4 regions of the Paenibacillus sp. FSL R10-2788 genome follow, and region 1 is predicted to be linked to each of the others. Evidence: predicted binding sites of a transcription regulator. Region 1 holds the regulator's gene; each other region holds the start of a gene.

Region 1 (4,297 bases):
CCAGACCATAAGAGCAGTCCCGGCTTCATTTTTTCCTGTTAAAACCCAGTACACTGCATTTTCATCCCAAACCGATTTTTGTGCTTTGGTTACCTCTGTTAGACCCGCTCTGGTTTTGGCAACATCCTTGGCGATATCCCGCTCGTTCCATTGATCTTTCATAATATAGGCATAGAACTGGATAAGTCCAAACCCCAGGAGCAGAATCAGAACTGACCCCAGGAGGATCCATTTTTTCCTTTTCTTCAAGGTACAGCTCCCTTTCTAGTAATATATCTTTTTTGATTATATAACACACCCGCGTGTTTATCCAAAATTTCATAATTTTCTAGCTTTCCCAGCCTTAAAATGTACAAAAGGCCGCAACTTTTGCTAAAAGCAAAAAGTCGCAGCCTATTATTTATTCGTTATTCTCCAGACTTAACGCTTCAATAAACCTTCGAAGGCTTCTTGCGCTTTACGCCGGATAGCTTCCTCATCCAGGGTTAAGCATTGTCCATGCTTGATGACCTGTTTACCATTCACCCACACATGCTCAACATCCTTAGCGCTAGCAGAGTAAACTGCATGAGACAACAGATCTGTGTGTGGCAGCAAATGCGGCTGATCTATATCAATTGCAATGAAATCAGCTTTCATCCCAACAGCAAGTCTACCTACATTATTTAAAAAGATGGACTGGGCGCCATATTCTGTAGCCATACGTAGAGCTTCTGGAGCTGGAACAGCCGTTGGATCACCGCTGACACCCTTATGAATGAGAGCTGCAAGCCGCATCTCTTCAAACATATCCAAGTTATTGTTGCTTGCCGCGCCATCCGTGCCAAGAGACACCTTCACACCAGCTTTTAGAAGATCAGTAACCCGAGCCACTCCGCTAGCCAGCTTCAAATTACTGCCCGGATTATGAGAGACACCCACATTATGGCGAGCCAAGATCTCAATCTCTTCATCATTTAAATGAACACCATGTGCAACTATCGAGGGACGTGTGAACATTCCAAGCTTCTCTAAGTGAGCTACAGGACGCAACCCGTAATCCGCCACATTTTGTTCCACTTCACGTTTCGTTTCGGACATATGCGTATGCATCGGTAAATCCAGATCATGCGCTGCCTGCACGAACTTAACCAGGAAGTCCGGAGGGCAAGTATAAGGGGCGTGCGGCGAGATCATAGTAGTAATTCTACCGTCAGCCTTTCCATGCCAGTTACGGGCAAAAGAAATCGCTTCCGCAAGCTTGTGATTCTGTACATCCTCTGGACATAACCCAATCACACCACGCATCAATACGGAACGGATACCTGATAACTCAGCTACCTCAGCTACTCGGTCCATATGATCATACATATCGAGGAAGGTCGTAGTTCCACCCTTCAGCATTTCCAATACAGATAAGGAGGTTCCCCAGTATACATCATCACCGGTGAACTTTTCCTCCATCGGCCACATCTTCTCCTGAAGCCACACTTGTAGCGCTAAATCATCTCCATATCCACGCAGCAAAGACATCGCCGCATGACCATGTGTGTTTACAAGTCCAGGCATGAACAGCAGACGGCTGCCATCAACCACTTGCACTCCAGCTTCCATCTGAGGCTCTTCTTTTCCTATGTAAGTGATTAAATCATCTTCAATAGTCATATATCCACTCAGAACCGGCTCATCCGTTCCCGGAGTCAGAAAATACCCGCCCTTAATTATCGTTTTATTGTTGTTCATGTTCGCTTTCTTCCTTTCCATCCCGCAAGTAATACGCAAGACTTTGCAGATCAGTTGTAAAATCAGCTGCATGCACCCGGATATTCGGTGGTGTCTTCAGAATCACAGGGGCAAAGTTCAAAATTGCTTCAATCCCAGAAGAAATGAGAATATCTGCTACATTTTGAGCTTCTGAATCAGGTACGGTAATAATGGCAATGCGAATACCTTGCTCACGAATCGTGCTGCCTAGTTCATCCATTGGTTGCACAGTAAGGGAGTTGATCTTACGTCCAACCTTAGGAGCGTACGAATCAAATATAGCGGTGATTTTCATAGTATCTTTGAGATATGCATTGTAATTAGACAAGGCATGTCCGAGATTACCTGCTCCAACTAAAGCTACATTAAGCTGTTGATCCAGCTTCAGGATATGACGGATTTTCTCAATAAGATACGTTACATCATAGCCGATACCTTTTCTGCCGAAGTCACCAAAATACGCTAAATCCTTACGAATCTGTGCGGGATTAAGATCAAGCTTTTGTCCAAGTTCCTGAGAGGAAACTGTTAATATTTCGCGATTCTGGAGATCATTCAAAAAACGCAAATACACAGGTAGTCTGCGAACAACGGCTTCTGATATTTTATCCGATTTCATATTTTTCCTCCTAAAAATAGTAATGTTCTTGTGAAAATCCATATTCAAACGTATACCTCTCCTTATTAAGGGCGGTACTGTAACTTACCGCCCTTAAGGATAAGGAGGAGCTAAACTGAAGACGAGCATTTTAAGAAGCGCCGCCATCCTCTAGCCATTCCGCTATGCGGGGGACCATTTGATCAGTCAGCATATGCTCCATTTTGGGACCAGGCAATGAATAAAGGAAATACTTCCCGTAATGAGATTCAATAACCCTTGTATCATAAACAATAACTATTCCGCGATCCTGCGCCGTGCGAACCAGTCTTCCGAATCCCTGCTTAAAGCGAATAACCGCTTGAGGAACAGACAATTTCATGAACGGATTCTTCTTCTGAGCCTGCAATAACTCCGACTTCGCTTCCGCCAACGGGTGATTCGGCGGTTGAAACGGAAGTCTCACGATGGCCAGGCAAGTCAGTGCTTCACCTGGAATATCTACACCTTCCCAGAAGCTGCTCGTCCCCAGCAGAACGGATGCTGCACTGTCCTGAAAGCGGCGGATCAGCTTGCTCCGGCTGCCACCTTCCACGCCTTGACCAAGCACCGTAATCTCTTGTGAGGCCAAAGCCTCTTTAAGCGGATCATATACCTGACGCAGCATTTTATAAGAAGTAAACAGAACCAGCATCCGCCCACGTGTTGTTTTGGCAGCTTCTGCTAACGACTGTACGAGTGTATCGACAAATCGAGCATCGCCCACACTGCCCTTCACACTAGGAAAATCACGCGGTATAACTAGAAGCGCCTGCTCGCGATACTTAAAGGGAGAAGGAAGGAGTGAGGTCATTAGACGTCCCTCTTCCGCAGCTTCGTTAAGTCCGAGATTATCAATCATAAACTGAAAAGATTTATCTACAGACAGCGTCGCCGAGGTAAGCACGATGCTTTTTTTCTTATCGAAGAACAACTCTTTAAGCTGGCTGCTAACATCCACAGGGACGGCATACATCTGCAGTGATTTGCTGCGGTAATTTCCATTTGCCTCCAGCCAATATACTACATTATCGTCATTCAGCCCCATAAAGAATCTTACTTGCTCACGTATGGAAGCCAAATCCTTAAATAAACCGCTAATATCAGTAACAAGACTGTCTGCTGAGGATTGGCTTTCCTGGTCACGCATCTCATTAAGCATTTTATCACCCTTACGGATGATGTCGCTTAACGTCAGATTCATAGTGTTCTCAAGCGCAACTAATTCATCCCAATCCTTCGGCTTACGGGCGGGAAGCAAACGCATAACCAGTTGTCCCGCTTCCCCTGCTGCTGCATCACTGCGTTCCGGCAAAAGGCTGAACAGCTTGTCGCTGAGTGCATCCCAGGTTTCTTTGACAGTAAGCAGATCCGGGTAGATCCGATCGATGACTCCGCTCCATTCTGAAGCCTCTTCACTGCCTGACGACTGTAAGATCTGGCGCAGAGCAGGAAGCTGTCCGTTTCGGCTATCTTTATACAGTCGCGATAACGTGTGTGCCACAGTGAAATGCTTCATATGCATGCCAAGATGTTTACCAGCCACATCTTCTAAATGATGTGCTTCATCAATTACAAGATGCTCGTAAGCTGGAAGCAGCTGGTGCCCAGCTTTAACATCTGCGAATAGCTTGGAGTGGTTCGTAATGACCACGTCAGCAATCCCAGCTTCATGCTTGGCCCTATGATAATAGCATTTGCGGAACCAAGGACAGGAACGTCCCAGACAGGAATCGGTATCGCTTGCCACCGTCTCCCAGAAATCACCGCCCCGGCCGCTTAAATTCAGCTCTTCATCATCCCCTGATTCACTTTGAGTGAGCCATACGATCATCTGAGCTGCAGTAAGCGCATCTTCCCTTGGGCTTATAAAGTCCTTTTTATTAATTTTATGCTCAAACTTACGCAGACACAAAT
Region 2 (4,297 bases), 2.3 Mb from region 1:
CAAGCTAATGAATCACGTTTACCTCTGAATTCAAAAGCGACACCACGCGCTATCAGAGCTAATAAGGCAAATACAAAAGGAATATAGAATCCACTAAACAGCGTTGCATACCACTCCGGGAAAGCCGCAAACATTGCACCCGCAGCTGTGATAAGCCATACCTCATTCCCATCCCAGAAAGGTCCGATCGAGTTAATCAGAACACGGCGCTCTGTATCATTTTTAGCGAGAATTTGTGTTTCCATCCCTACGCCGAAATCGAAACCCTCCAGGAAGAAGAACCCTATAAACAGAACTGCAATCAGCACAAACCACAATTCATTAAGAGATATCATGGGAACCCTCCTCGTTATATGGATCATTCGAATCGCCGTGATCGTTATCCATCGCATAAGGACCTTTTTTAATCACTTTAATAAACAATCCGACCAACACTAATCCTAGAATTAAATAAATCGTTGTAAAAGAAATCACGGAGAACAGAACTTGACCACTTGTAATATTAGGCGACACACTGTCTTCCGTTGTCATCAGTCCGAATACCGTCCATGGCTGACGCCCGAATTCGGTCATGACCCAACCGGCTGTATTCGCAATCGGAGGAAGCAGCAAGCCCCATAACATGAACCGCATAAACCAAGTGTTCGGACGGTCCATTTTTTTGCGCCACATTAAGTACATAGCGTACATTCCCAATACAATCATTAACGTTCCTGCTAGAACCATGATCCGGAAACTCCAGAATGTCGTACGTACAGGTGGAATATAGTCACCGGGGCCATAGGTTTGCTCATACTCCGCTTGCAGCTCAAGCATACCTTTAACTTCACCGGAAAATTTACTGTATGAAAGGAAACTCAGCATATAAGGAATTTGAAATTCTCCAGTACTGATTTGATTCTCTGGATCAATGTTTGCCCATACGGTCCAAGGTGCCGGGTCACCACTCTTACCCCACAGTCCTTCGGAAGCTGCCATTTTCATTGGTTGAGTTTCAACCAAATATTGCGCTTGGGCGTGACCAGCAACAGCTACACCAATAGAAGAAATAATCCCTACGATAGCTGCAATCTGAAAAGACTTCTTAAAGAAAGAAACCTCTTGTTTCTTCAATATTTTATAAGCACTAATACCTGTTACAAGAAAAGCACCTGTTGCATAAGCAGCCAGTACTGTATGTGGGAATTCAACCAGCAATTGTCCGTTCGTAATAAGCGCGAAGAAATCATTCATTTCTGCACGTCCATTATTTATCTCAAAACCCACAGGATGCTGCATAAAAGAGTTAGCCGCTAGAATCCAGAATGCAGATAACATCGTACCGAATGCTACCAGCCAGATGGACAGTAAATGTACTCGCTTGGATACCTTATCCCAGCCGAATATCCATATCCCAATAAAAGTAGACTCCAGGAAAAAGGCTGCCAATGCCTCAACTGCAAGTGGAGCCCCGAATACATCACCCACAAAACGTGAATAATCGGACCAGTTCATCCCGAACTGAAATTCCTGCAATATCCCTGTAACTACCCCTACTGCAAAATTGATGAGGAATAGCTTTCCCCAGAACTGCGCCATTTTTTTGTACTCTTCATTACCTTTTCTAACGTACATTGTCTCCATGATTGCAATCAAGAGCGCTAGTCCGATTGATACCGGTACAAAGAAATAGTGGAATATTGTCGTCGACGCAAATTGTATACGCGACAGCATTACTGTATCCATATTTGTCCCTTCCTTCTCCCCTTTTCGTTAATTATATTCTGTCAAAAATTTAAGCTTCTTTTTGTGATAAATGTCACATAAAGATAGTCATTTAACGGTGAAATTCAAATGATTTGTGACAAAGATCACAATTTAGCATAAAGAAAGCAAAAAAAATAAGACGGTTTACCCGTCTTGAGTGGTTCGTCGTTCTATTAAATGCTTGACTCATTTAGGTATTGGTTAGATGGAAATACCCTTCTTCAGCGATTTGAGATCGCCATTCGAATTAAGCAATTGGGGTAGCATCTTCGTGCTGCGAACCATTGGAGAGTCACATAGACGGCAAGAAGGCGCATGTTCAAATGCGAAATTATCCCTCATCCATCCGTTGCATCCCTCATTGGTACATGCCCAAATTGCGGTATTTTCTTCCGGTATTTCTTCCAAAGGTTTCTTCCGGTAGTTCATTGCCGTTCCTCCCATCCTGTAAGTCAATAGTGAGTAACTAGATATAAAAAGACCGTCCCAACTTTCACAAGCTGGGACGGTTTCTTCTATTATTACAGTTTTACAACGTTTTCGGCTTGTGGTCCACGGTTGCCTTGAACAACGTTGAATTCAACGCGTTGGCCTTCGTCCAAAGTTTTGAAGCCGTCGCCAGTGATTGCGCTGAAGTGAACGAATACGTCGCTTCCGCCTTCAACTTCGATAAATCCGAATCCTTTTTCTGCGTTGAACCATTTAACTGTACCTGTTTGCATGTGTGTTACCTCCACAAATTTAAATTAATATGTTCTTTTTATCTTCAAACAAAGAAAAAATTCACACATTGAAAAAGGTTGTATTACCAAATATGACAGCCCTTTTCAATGCGAGAATTAGGGACTAAATGTATGATTGATATCATATTACCACACCTGATTAGCAAAGGCAAGCAAGCATCCGAATATATCCGGTTTTGCCCTAATAAGTATTACCTTCCAATGTAAGGGCTGCCACTTAGTGTTTATTCCCTAAATAGATCCTTTTTCTGGCATAATTATCATGGTTTTAGAAAAATAGCTTTCCCAAAAACGTTACTTTTATCCGCTTTTTCAAGAAGGTACCCCCTCGGAATCGAAGGGGTAGTCCGCTCTACTTGTCGTAACTGCTATATCATTATATACCGACTTCCAGCATATTATTCCTGTGGTTTTTCAAGAAGTTTAACTGTTGCCTGTTTGGCCTCGCCGTTTCGATAGTAAGTAATTTTCAGATCATCACCGATCTTCGTATGATTATATAAGTACTTGCGAAGAGAAAGGGTAGATATGATGGATTGATCATTAAATTTGGTAATGACATCATTGAATTGCAGTCCAGCTTCCTTCGCAGGGCCAACGGCTTCTAGAACAACTACTCCATCCTTAACACTGTTCGGCAGGTTCAATTCATTGCGTTGATCTTCTGCTAGTGGAACGTACGGATTGTTCAAATCAACTGAATATACACCCAAGTACGAACGGGCAATATGCCCTTTTTCAGCCAGCTCATTAGCGATATCTATCACATGATTCGCAGGAATTGCAAAACCCAGACCCTCTACACCCGTATCTGAAATCTTCATCGTGTTAATTCCAATGACCTTGCCATCGAGATCCACTAACGCGCCGCCACTATTTCCTTCATTAATCGCCGCATCAGTCTGTATCACTTCTTGTTCCCAGTCATATACTCCATCCTGATTAAGGGATACGGGAACCATCCGTTCAGTATAGCTAACAATCCCCGAGGTCAATGTATCACCAAGTCCTAGCGGATTACCGATAGCAATGACCGTTTCACCTAGACGAAGCTTAGAGGAATCACCGAGCTGCGCGATGGTATCGATTCCTTTGGCATCAATAGAGAGTACCGCAATGTCGCTTACTTTATCCGTTCCAACGAGTGTTGCCTTACGGGTCTCTCCGTTCACTGTAACTACCTCGAGATTACCGGAGTCTTCGATGACATGATTATTGGTAATGATAAATGCTTTATTTCCTGTCTTTTTATAGATCACTCCTGAGCCTAGTGCGGACTCATCCAGAATGTTTAATTCTTCATTATCTTCTTTATGATTGATAATACTTACTACTGCAGGGCGAACCGTGGCAGCAGCTTGAATAATCCGGTCAAATGGATCACTACTGCTTGGGGCAACATTTCCAGTTGTTACAACCGGCTTTTGAGCAGTCTCATGACTCATCTGGCCTGTAAACATACTGAATAACAGAACTGCCACCACAGCGCTGACTAAGGAGCAAACGGCGGATATTTGCCAGGTAGATAGCCCTTTACGCGATCTGCGTACAGAATGTCTACGGTTAGCAAACGATCCCTTTGATGCTTCATCCCCTCTGGACCGCGAAACTTTAGTTGAATAGAAATCATCATCAAACAATCCCACCGAAAATCTCCCCCTTCTATTGCCAAGCGTTCACTGTTGTTAAGACCTGAACCTATAGCAACCACGTCCGAACCAAACCTCTGTAACCATTAGACTCCAAATATCACTAAAAAGTTTCACTTTATCCATTAACCCCACAAGAGTTTCGATCAATCGTTAGAT
Region 3 (4,297 bases), 2.0 Mb from region 1:
AGTTCGGATGAACAGCAATATTAACCTCGCACACATGCCGGTTGCTCTCCATTCTACTAGGGCAGCCAAACCCGACATATCCGCATAGCTTGTCATCTTGCAGCGCTACGAGCTGAGAGCCCGGAGGAGCATTCAGCAAGAAATCCTCTTGTGAGCGCCACAACATAGGTCCCGGGCTAGTGTCCTCTGTCCAAATCAGATGGTCCAGATCAATCAGTTCTCGCACGTCTTTAATCTCTGATGGTCTAATAGTTAACCTTGCCTTGTTGATTTGTTTCATAAGATGTACACCCCTTGCCTTGCACCTCTATAGAATTCACAGCAGATGTTGGAATCCACTGTGTATAGTTATCTTACGGACCGCTCTAACGAATGGCCTTTACGATTGACTAAAGAATGGATGACGAAAAATCCTACAGACAGCAGCGCCATCGCACAGGCCAGCCAGGCTGTTGGTGCCAAACCACCGCTATCATACAGTCTGCCCATGAAGTAAGGGCCAATGACTCTCCCGACTGCACCAATCCCTCCGCTTAGTCCCAAATAAAATGGTGCGCTGCGCCCCGCATGATCCGAGATAAAGGATGGCATCGCTGGAGAAATCAGCATTTCTCCCAGTGTAGCAAGCACCATTCCGAGCACTAAGCCAGGATAATTAGGCATCCACAAAAGAAACGCATAGCCACCCAAATAAAACAGGGCACTTGCAGTCATTTGCGCCGTTGAGGTAGACGCGAACCAGCGCTTAATCATTGTTACCAATGGCTGAGCTGCAAAAATCAAAATACCGTTCAGTGTCCAGAGAAAACCATAAGTTTTCTTAGGCCAGCCCTCTGAAATAATGAACGGAGATACCCCTGTATTCCAGATAGAGTTACCGAGAAGCAGGAACAAAGAACCGATCCCCATATAAAGATAAATACGAGTATGCCCCATTAGCTTCCACGTGGATTGTTTCTCTGGTTCATTCTTCTGATGCCCCATTACCTCATGCGCAGGTTCTCCACCGATTTTCTTCAGATATATAAAAAAGAAACCCGCAAATACCGCCGAAGTTACACCATTCATTACAAAGCTTAGCATATAGGAAATATCGGCCAAAAAACCACTTAATGCCGTACCCAGTGCTACACCAATATTATTGGCGACATAAATAACATTAAACAGCTCACCACGCTGCTTCGTGAAACGAAAGCCGATAAATGCCTGAATGGCAGGTAATGATAAGGAATTAAATAATCCTACCAGTCCCATTGCAACCATAAATAACGTCCAGTTGTTACTAGCTGCCGGCAAGGTGAACAGTGCCAAAGCATTCATGGCGAGCGCTCCGACAATCAGCCGGTTAACGCCTACCTTATGATAGAGTGAGCCCCCGAGTAGTTGACCCACGATCCCACCAACCGATTGAATAAGAATCACCAGTCCAGCATCTGACATGCTGCGTCCAAGCTCATCAAATACATACATCGTAACGAGCGGCCACATCAGCGCACTACCTGTTGCATTAATTAGGCTGGCAATTAGAAATATTTTCACTTCTTTTGGATATGCCTGTAAAAACTTCATAAGTAGTGTACATCCCCTGTTATATATGTGTCATTAATTCATCCAGTATTATCCCAAAACAGGGTTATGAGCAAGCATACACATTGACGTTTTATCGCGATAAAGTACGCATGAAATCTAGAGAATAAAACGCACATATCGCATGAATTATCCCGTCTCCCTTGGGGTTCACGTCCGCAGTCCTCCCTAGTTCTAATATCTATTCTTATTTTAAAGCCGTGGCTGTCGTCCGTAAAGCAAACTAAACAAGAAGAAACTGATTCGCTTTTAGAAAGACGGGGTAATAGAGCCTAGAAACACTCCCCCTTCAAAATTCGCCGTGATCCGATTTCGTTCCCCCGAGCGCGGATATATCACGGCGGATTTTTTTGTGTCTACATAACAAAAAGCACCCCTTAAACATTAACGCCACCAATAAGGCAGACCTTGAATGTTCTATGGAGTGCTCTATAAGACGAGCTTAAGCGTGTTTTTTGACACTGCTGCCGGACATGCTATCTACGGATTGAATAGCCGTAGGTGCTTTACGCAAGTATGCCATCCAATAGGCAGCTGCGACAAATATTGCTCCACCCGTTAAATTGCCGAGCCAGACGGGAACAAAGTTAGTGAAGTATTGCCCCCATGAATAATAACCTTCAAAAATAGCTGCTGGAATTAGGAACATGTTAGCTACAACGTGCTGGAATCCGATCGCAACAAAGGCCATCGTTGGGAACCAAATACCAAGGATTTTGCCGCTGAAGTTATCTGCTCCATAGGAAAGCCATACGGCCAGCGCAACGAGCCAGTTACAGCCGATACCCGAAACAAATGCCGGAAAGAATTCTGCATCGATTTTATGACCAGCCATATCCACCAATTTTTCTAAATACACACCCTCTGAAGTTAACCCCACTACATGACCGAAGAAATAAGCTACAAATAATGCCCCAGCCAGATTACTAATCGTAATGAGCAAAAGATTCTTCACAACTTCCCAGAAAGAAATCTTCTTAGCCATAAAAGCGAGCGGCACGGCCATCATATTCCCTGTCAGCAGTTCTCCACCTGCAAGGAGTACCATGATCAGCCCAACGGGGAAGACTGCGGCTCCGATAAAGTTAGCAATGGAACCCCATTCCTGTGGTGCGCCAGCAATGACGCGAATATCCAATAAAAACCCGAGCGCAATAAACGCTCCTCCCAAAAAGCCCAGAATAAGTACGGTACTTAGCGGATTATGAGCTTTTTTTATGCCATTCTCTACAGTTACTTCGGCAATTTGCTGCGGTTTGCTATAAGCCATGGTTCCTATCTCCTTCATCTATTTACTTCAAATTTGTTCCTTTATGACCATTGTAGCGTGTCGTAAAACACATTAACGTGATAATTATCACTTTGAGAAAACTAAGTGAAAGTTTTCACTGACATGTCAAATTTACTGCGACCTGTGCACAAATAGAAGTTTATGTATGACCGACTAAGCCAGCATATCTTGTTTCGTTGGATTACATTTGAGCGTACGCAGCAGCTATCGGACACAGTTGTCCTTATATGCAGCTATATCTCACTGTAGCTATACCTCGCTATCGGACATCGGACTCAGTTGACCCTATTCGTAACTTTCGAGCACATTTGGCTTGCTATCGGACCCCATAGTCGCTATTGCCACCAAAAACACACTAAATGAACCTCATTCTATGCAATAGCTGCATTGGAGTCCGAAATCACGCTCAATAGGCGATTAATTACCAAATAGCGGCTTCTGGGTCCGATAGCTTCTGCGGTGGGCGTTGACTCAGCACGATCGGACTCAGATGACCCTAACCGTAGCTTCTGAACACATTTGGCTTACTATCGGACATCGGACTCAGATGACCCTATTCGTAGCATTTGAGCACATTTGGCTTGCTATCGGACCCCATAGTCGCTATTGCCACCAAAAACACACTAGTTGTACCTCATTCTATGTAATAGCTGCATTGGAGTCCGAAATCACACTCAAACAGCGATTATTTGCTATATAGCGGCTTCTGAGTCCGAAAACTTCTAAGGAGGGCGGTGATTCAGCACGATCGGACTCAGATGACCTTATACGTAACTTTTGAGCACGTTTAGCTCGCCATCGGACATCGGACTCAGATGACCTTATTCGTAACTTTCGAGCACATTTGGCTTGCTATCGGACCCCATAGTCGCTATTGCCACCAAAAACACACTAAATGAACCTCATTCTATGCAATAGCTGCATTGGAGTCCGAAATCACGCTCAATAGGCGATTAATTACCAAATAGCGGCTTCTGGGTCCGATAGCTTCTGCGGTGGGCGTTGACTCAGCACGATCGGACTCAGATGACCCTAACCGTAGCTTCTGAACACATTTGGCTTACTATCGGACATCGGACTCAAATGACCTTAACTGTAGCTTTCGAGCACATTTGGCTCGCTACCATCGCCGAAGCCATTGGATTGTACCTACCTATGCAGCTAATCATTCTGCACCTAACAAAAAAAGCAGCAACCCTCCCGTTACAGGAGGATCGCTGCTTCTCTAGCTTTATAAGGTTGTCTTTTTCCTCAATAAATCACTCAGGAACAACGTTCCTTTTTAAACCGTTACAGCCTCTTTGCTTGGTACTGTTGTCGGCAGTGCTTGAAGACCCACTGTATTCAGGAAGTTCCAAGGTTTGTTGTAATGCGGTTGGAAGAAGAAATCGATAAAGGCTAGTTGGTCGATTGTCATAT
Region 4 (4,297 bases), 4.5 Mb from region 1:
GGTTACCTTGTTTGATAAACCATCAGGCCGCACTGTTAATCTTGAAGCCAGCTACACAGGCTTCGTGTTACCTGACGAATTTGTAGTAGGCTACGGATTGGATTATGCCGAGCGGTATCGGAACCTCCCATATGTTGGAGTACTGAAACCTGAGATTTATTCCAATTGAACTAAGGACTGCCTCGATCATACGGATCGGATACCCACAACTTCCTTTATTTGAGGTGTCCCAAGAGGCTATGGTACAATAACTTGAGTGTTGTGAGAGGAGGTAGGGGATGAATCGGTTCATCCGGAATTCTGGTTTTTATTTGATTTTATTTTTAGTCGTGGTGGGTATTGTCCAGTTTGTGAGCAATGGAAATGAAGCCGCCGATTTCCCTAGATACGACGAGTTACGGCAGGAGATCAAGAACAACAATGTGAAGGATTTGACGGTTCAGTTTGAGGGTAATGCCTTTCTGGTCACAGGCGAGTATAGAGAGCTGCCTGCCGATACTAAATCGAAAAGCTTCTCCACATATATTCCTCCTACAGATGCCGCTATCAATGAACTGATTCAAGCCAGTGATGTTAATGGGATTGAATTAACTCAGAAGAAAATGGAAGGTACCAGCATTTGGCTGACATTCCTTTCTTCAATTATCCCACTGGTAATTATGTTCATCTTGTTCTTCTTCCTGTTTAATCAGGCGCAAGGTGGCGGCGGTAAAGTCATGAATTTCGGCAAGAGCAAGGCTCGGTTATATAATGAAGAGAAGAAGAAAATCAGCTTTGAGGATGTTGCAGGGGCGGACGAAGAGAAGCAAGAGCTTGTCGAAGTCGTTGAGTTCCTGAAAGATCCACGCAAATTTGCAGCTGTCGGCGCACGTATTCCTAAGGGCGTATTGCTTGTAGGTCCTCCGGGAACAGGTAAAACATTGCTTGCCCGTGCGGTAGCAGGTGAAGCTGGCGTTCCTTTCTTTAGTATTTCCGGTTCTGACTTTGTGGAAATGTTCGTGGGTGTCGGTGCTTCTCGGGTACGTGATTTGTTCGAGAATGCTAAGAAGAATGCTCCATGTATTATCTTCATTGATGAAATTGATGCTGTGGGTCGTCAGCGTGGTGCCGGTCTTGGTGGCGGACATGACGAGCGTGAGCAGACGCTTAACCAATTGCTGGTTGAGATGGATGGATTCGGTGGTAACGAAGGCATTATTATTGTAGCGGCGACTAACCGCGCTGATATACTTGATCCGGCATTGCTTCGTCCAGGACGTTTTGACCGTCAAATTACGGTTGACCGTCCTGATGTGAAAGGCCGTGAAGCTGTACTTAAGGTGCACGCTCGTAACAAACCGCTTACGAAAGATGTAAGACTGGATGTTGTTGCTAAACGCACAACCGGATTCACAGGTGCTGATTTGGAGAATCTGCTGAATGAGGCAGCTTTGCTAGCTGCACGCCGTAACCGTAAAGATATTTCCATGATTGAAGTGGATGAAGCTATTGACCGTGTTATCGTAGGTACTGAGAAACGCAGCCGTGTGATCAGTGACCGCGAGAAACGTATTGTAGCTTATCATGAAGCAGGCCATACTATTGCTGGTTACTTCCTTGAGCACGCCGATATGGTGCATAAAGTTACTATTATCCCACGCGGACGTGCAGGCGGATACGTTATTATGCTTCCGAAGGAAGATCGGATGATCGTTACCAAGCAGGAGCTTTTAGATAAGGTTACTGGATTACTTGGTGGACGTGTTGCCGAAGAATTGTTTATTGGTGAGATCGGTACGGGTGCATACAGTGACTTCCAACAGGCTACGCGCATCGTGCGTGCCATGATTATGGAGTACGGTATGAGCGATAAGCTTGGACCTATGCAGTTCGGATCTTCTCAAGGTCAAGTATTCTTAGGTCGTGATATTGGGCATGAACAGAATTACAGTGACTCCATTGCTTATGAGATTGATCAGGAAATGCAGAACTTTATTACTTCGAGTTACGAACGTTGTAAAGATCTGTTGATCAAACACTCCAAAGAAATGCACTTGATTGCCAATACATTACTTGAGAAAGAAACACTTGAGCTTGATCAGATCACACAACTGATTGAACAAGGATTCCTTTCCGAGGATGGTAAACCAGAGGGTGGCGAAGGTGTTGCCCATGAAGTTGGCGAGCCTGTCATCGACAATATCGGTGATGTGCGAGTTCGCATTCAAGGCAAGCCTGAGGACGAACAGTCCACACTTCCTGACTTATCAAAGGATATCCCGAATAACCCTGATTCTGAGGGTAATGACGGTTCCGATGATGACAACAAAGGTGGGGGCACTAGCCTTACCTAATTGGGTCCACCATTCATATGATGTAAATTTATCCGGAGAACGTAACTGTTCTCCGGATTTTTTATTTTAATTTTTAAGGGATTCTATGCCTTAAAGCCTGTCCAGTTACATTGACAGGGGCTGGAACGTTGTGTACATTAGTGATTAATATTACTTACTATTTATATCAGCATGTTCATTTTTTCACCATGATGGCGCATGCCATTTGATAACATCATGTCGGCGAAAAGCCGCGAGGATTTAAGGGGGAGAACAATCGGTGGAAGCTCTGGCGCTTGAGCGCAAGCAGGAACAGAATCGAGAACTTCGTATACGTCTTGAACAGCTTAAAAAGGAACGAAACGCAATCATTTTAGCTCATTATTATCAGCGTGATGAAATTCAGGAGGTTGCCGATTTCCGGGGCGACTCTTTTTTACTCGCTCAGAAGGCTGCAGAGACAGATGCGGAAGTTATTGTATTCTGCGGTGTTCATTTCATGGGGGAAAGTGCAAAAATTTTAGCCCCGAACAAAACCGTCCTAATTCCTGATGAACGTGCAGGCTGTCCAATGGCAGATATGGTCAATGTAGACGGTTTACGTAAGCTAAAAGCTCAACATCCAAATGCTAAAGTAGTCACTTATATCAACTCGTCCGCCGAGATTAAAGCAGAAACCGATATTTGTTGTACCTCTGCTAATGCTGTGAAAGTAATCGAATCCCTTGACGCCGAAGAGATTATTTGGGTCCCAGATAAGAATCTTGGTCAATATGTACAAGATCAGACGGGCAAGAAGCTGATTATCTGGGAAGGCTATTGCAACACTCACGACATGTTGACCGTCAAAGATGTAGTAGAGATGAGAGCAAAATATCCAGATGCGGAATTTGTAGTTCATCCAGAGTGCCGTCCTGAAGTAGTGGCCATGGGTGACTATGTAGGCAGCACTACATCAATTCTGGAGTATTGCCGGAAATCGGATCGTAAGCAATTTATCGTTGGAACGGAAGATGGTACCGGATATCAGCTTCGTAAGGATAGTCCAGATAAAGAATTCCATTTTGCTACCAAATTTCTTGTTTGTCCTAATATGAAAGTTAATAATCTAAAAAAACTGGTGAAATGCCTGGAGACGATGAAGCCACAAATCTATGTACCGCCTGCTGTCGCCGACAAAGCCAGAACATCCCTAGAGCGCATGCTACAAGTCCGGTAGCATGCGCTACTCTTTCGTTGAAACAGGTGAAAAGCGGTCATGATTCCACAATATTTGGTTGATTTTGATCTTCGGGATATTCCTACGGTAAAGACAGATTGTATTGTTATTGGTTCAGGGATTGCCGGATTATTCACGGCTATTAAAGCCAGTGAAGATCGGCGTGTCATAATGATCACAAAGAAATCAGTAATGGAAAGTAATACTCGCTATGCACAGGGGGGGATCGCAGCTGTTATAGCTGAGGATGATTCCCCTGCTTACCACCGGCAGGATACCTTAATGGCCGGAGCAGGTCTTTGCTCCTCAACAGCTGTCGATGCACTTGTTAATGAAGGGCCGGAAGGCGTTCATGAGTTAATTCGCTTAGGAACTCTGTTTGATAAGGAAGATGGGGTACTGGCTTTGACTCAGGAAGGAGCGCACAGCCACCGCCGTATTTTGCATGCTAATGGGGATGCTACCGGTTATGAGATTGTTCGTGCATTGGCGGAACAGGTAGCGGAACATGAGAATATTGAGGTCTGGGATGATCATTATGTTATCGATCTCATCACTGAAGGTGGCGAATGTGTAGGCGCATTATTGCAGCGGCCCGGTGGTGGACGGTTGTTCCTGCAAGGGGATGCGACCATTTTGTGCTCTGGTGGAGCAGGACAATTATATCGATACACTACCAACCCTGAGGTAGCTACAGGAGATGGTGTAGCGATCGCCTATCGCGCTGGTGCTCATATACGAGATATGGAATTTATTCAATTTCATC

What was found. Region 1 encodes Rex, which represses fermentation and respiration genes when NADH is low (regulators of the CRP and FNR family bind a similar motif). Its sites were predicted from a motif close to TTGTGAAATATTTCACAA; they were not measured.
Region 2: a site for Rex is predicted at 1,787-1,804, ahead of NSQ50_RS30755 (cytochrome ubiquinol oxidase subunit I). Genes of this name have one in related genera too.
Region 3: a site for Rex is predicted at 2,961-2,978, ahead of NSQ50_RS29270 (formate/nitrite transporter family protein). Genes of this name have one in related genera too.
Region 4: a site for Rex is predicted at 2,505-2,522, ahead of nadA (quinolinate synthase NadA). Genes of this name have one in related genera too.

The regions. Positions count from the first base shown of each region.
Region 1 is NZ_JBBOQA010000001.1:4,583,587-4,587,883, forward strand. Features, by position in the region: gene NSQ50_RS20360 (cell wall elongation regulator TseB-like domain-containing protein) at 1-249, opposite strand, end outside; gene NSQ50_RS20365 (amidohydrolase) at 421-1,722, opposite strand; gene NSQ50_RS20370 (redox-sensing transcriptional repressor Rex) at 1,709-2,362, opposite strand; gene dinG (ATP-dependent DNA helicase DinG) at 2,493-4,297, opposite strand, start outside.
Region 2 is NZ_JBBOQA010000001.1:6,930,327-6,934,623, forward strand. Features, by position in the region: gene cydB (cytochrome d ubiquinol oxidase subunit II) at 1-335, opposite strand, end outside; gene NSQ50_RS30755 (cytochrome ubiquinol oxidase subunit I) at 322-1,725, opposite strand; gene NSQ50_RS30760 (cold-shock protein) at 1,948-2,175, opposite strand; gene NSQ50_RS30765 (cold-shock protein) at 2,268-2,468, opposite strand; gene NSQ50_RS30770 (S1C family serine protease) at 2,888-4,135, opposite strand.
Region 3 is NZ_JBBOQA010000001.1:6,578,219-6,582,515, forward strand. Features, by position in the region: gene NSQ50_RS29260 (GNAT family N-acetyltransferase) at 1-280, opposite strand, end outside; gene NSQ50_RS29265 (MFS transporter) at 349-1,569, opposite strand; gene NSQ50_RS29270 (formate/nitrite transporter family protein) at 2,030-2,857, opposite strand; gene NSQ50_RS29275 (FAD-dependent oxidoreductase) at 4,161-4,297, opposite strand, start outside.
Region 4 is NZ_JBBOQA010000001.1:72,278-76,574, forward strand. Features, by position in the region: gene hpt (hypoxanthine phosphoribosyltransferase) at 1-169, shown strand, start outside; gene ftsH (ATP-dependent zinc metalloprotease FtsH) at 279-2,333, shown strand; gene nadA (quinolinate synthase NadA) at 2,593-3,531, shown strand; gene nadB (L-aspartate oxidase) at 3,571-4,297, shown strand, end outside.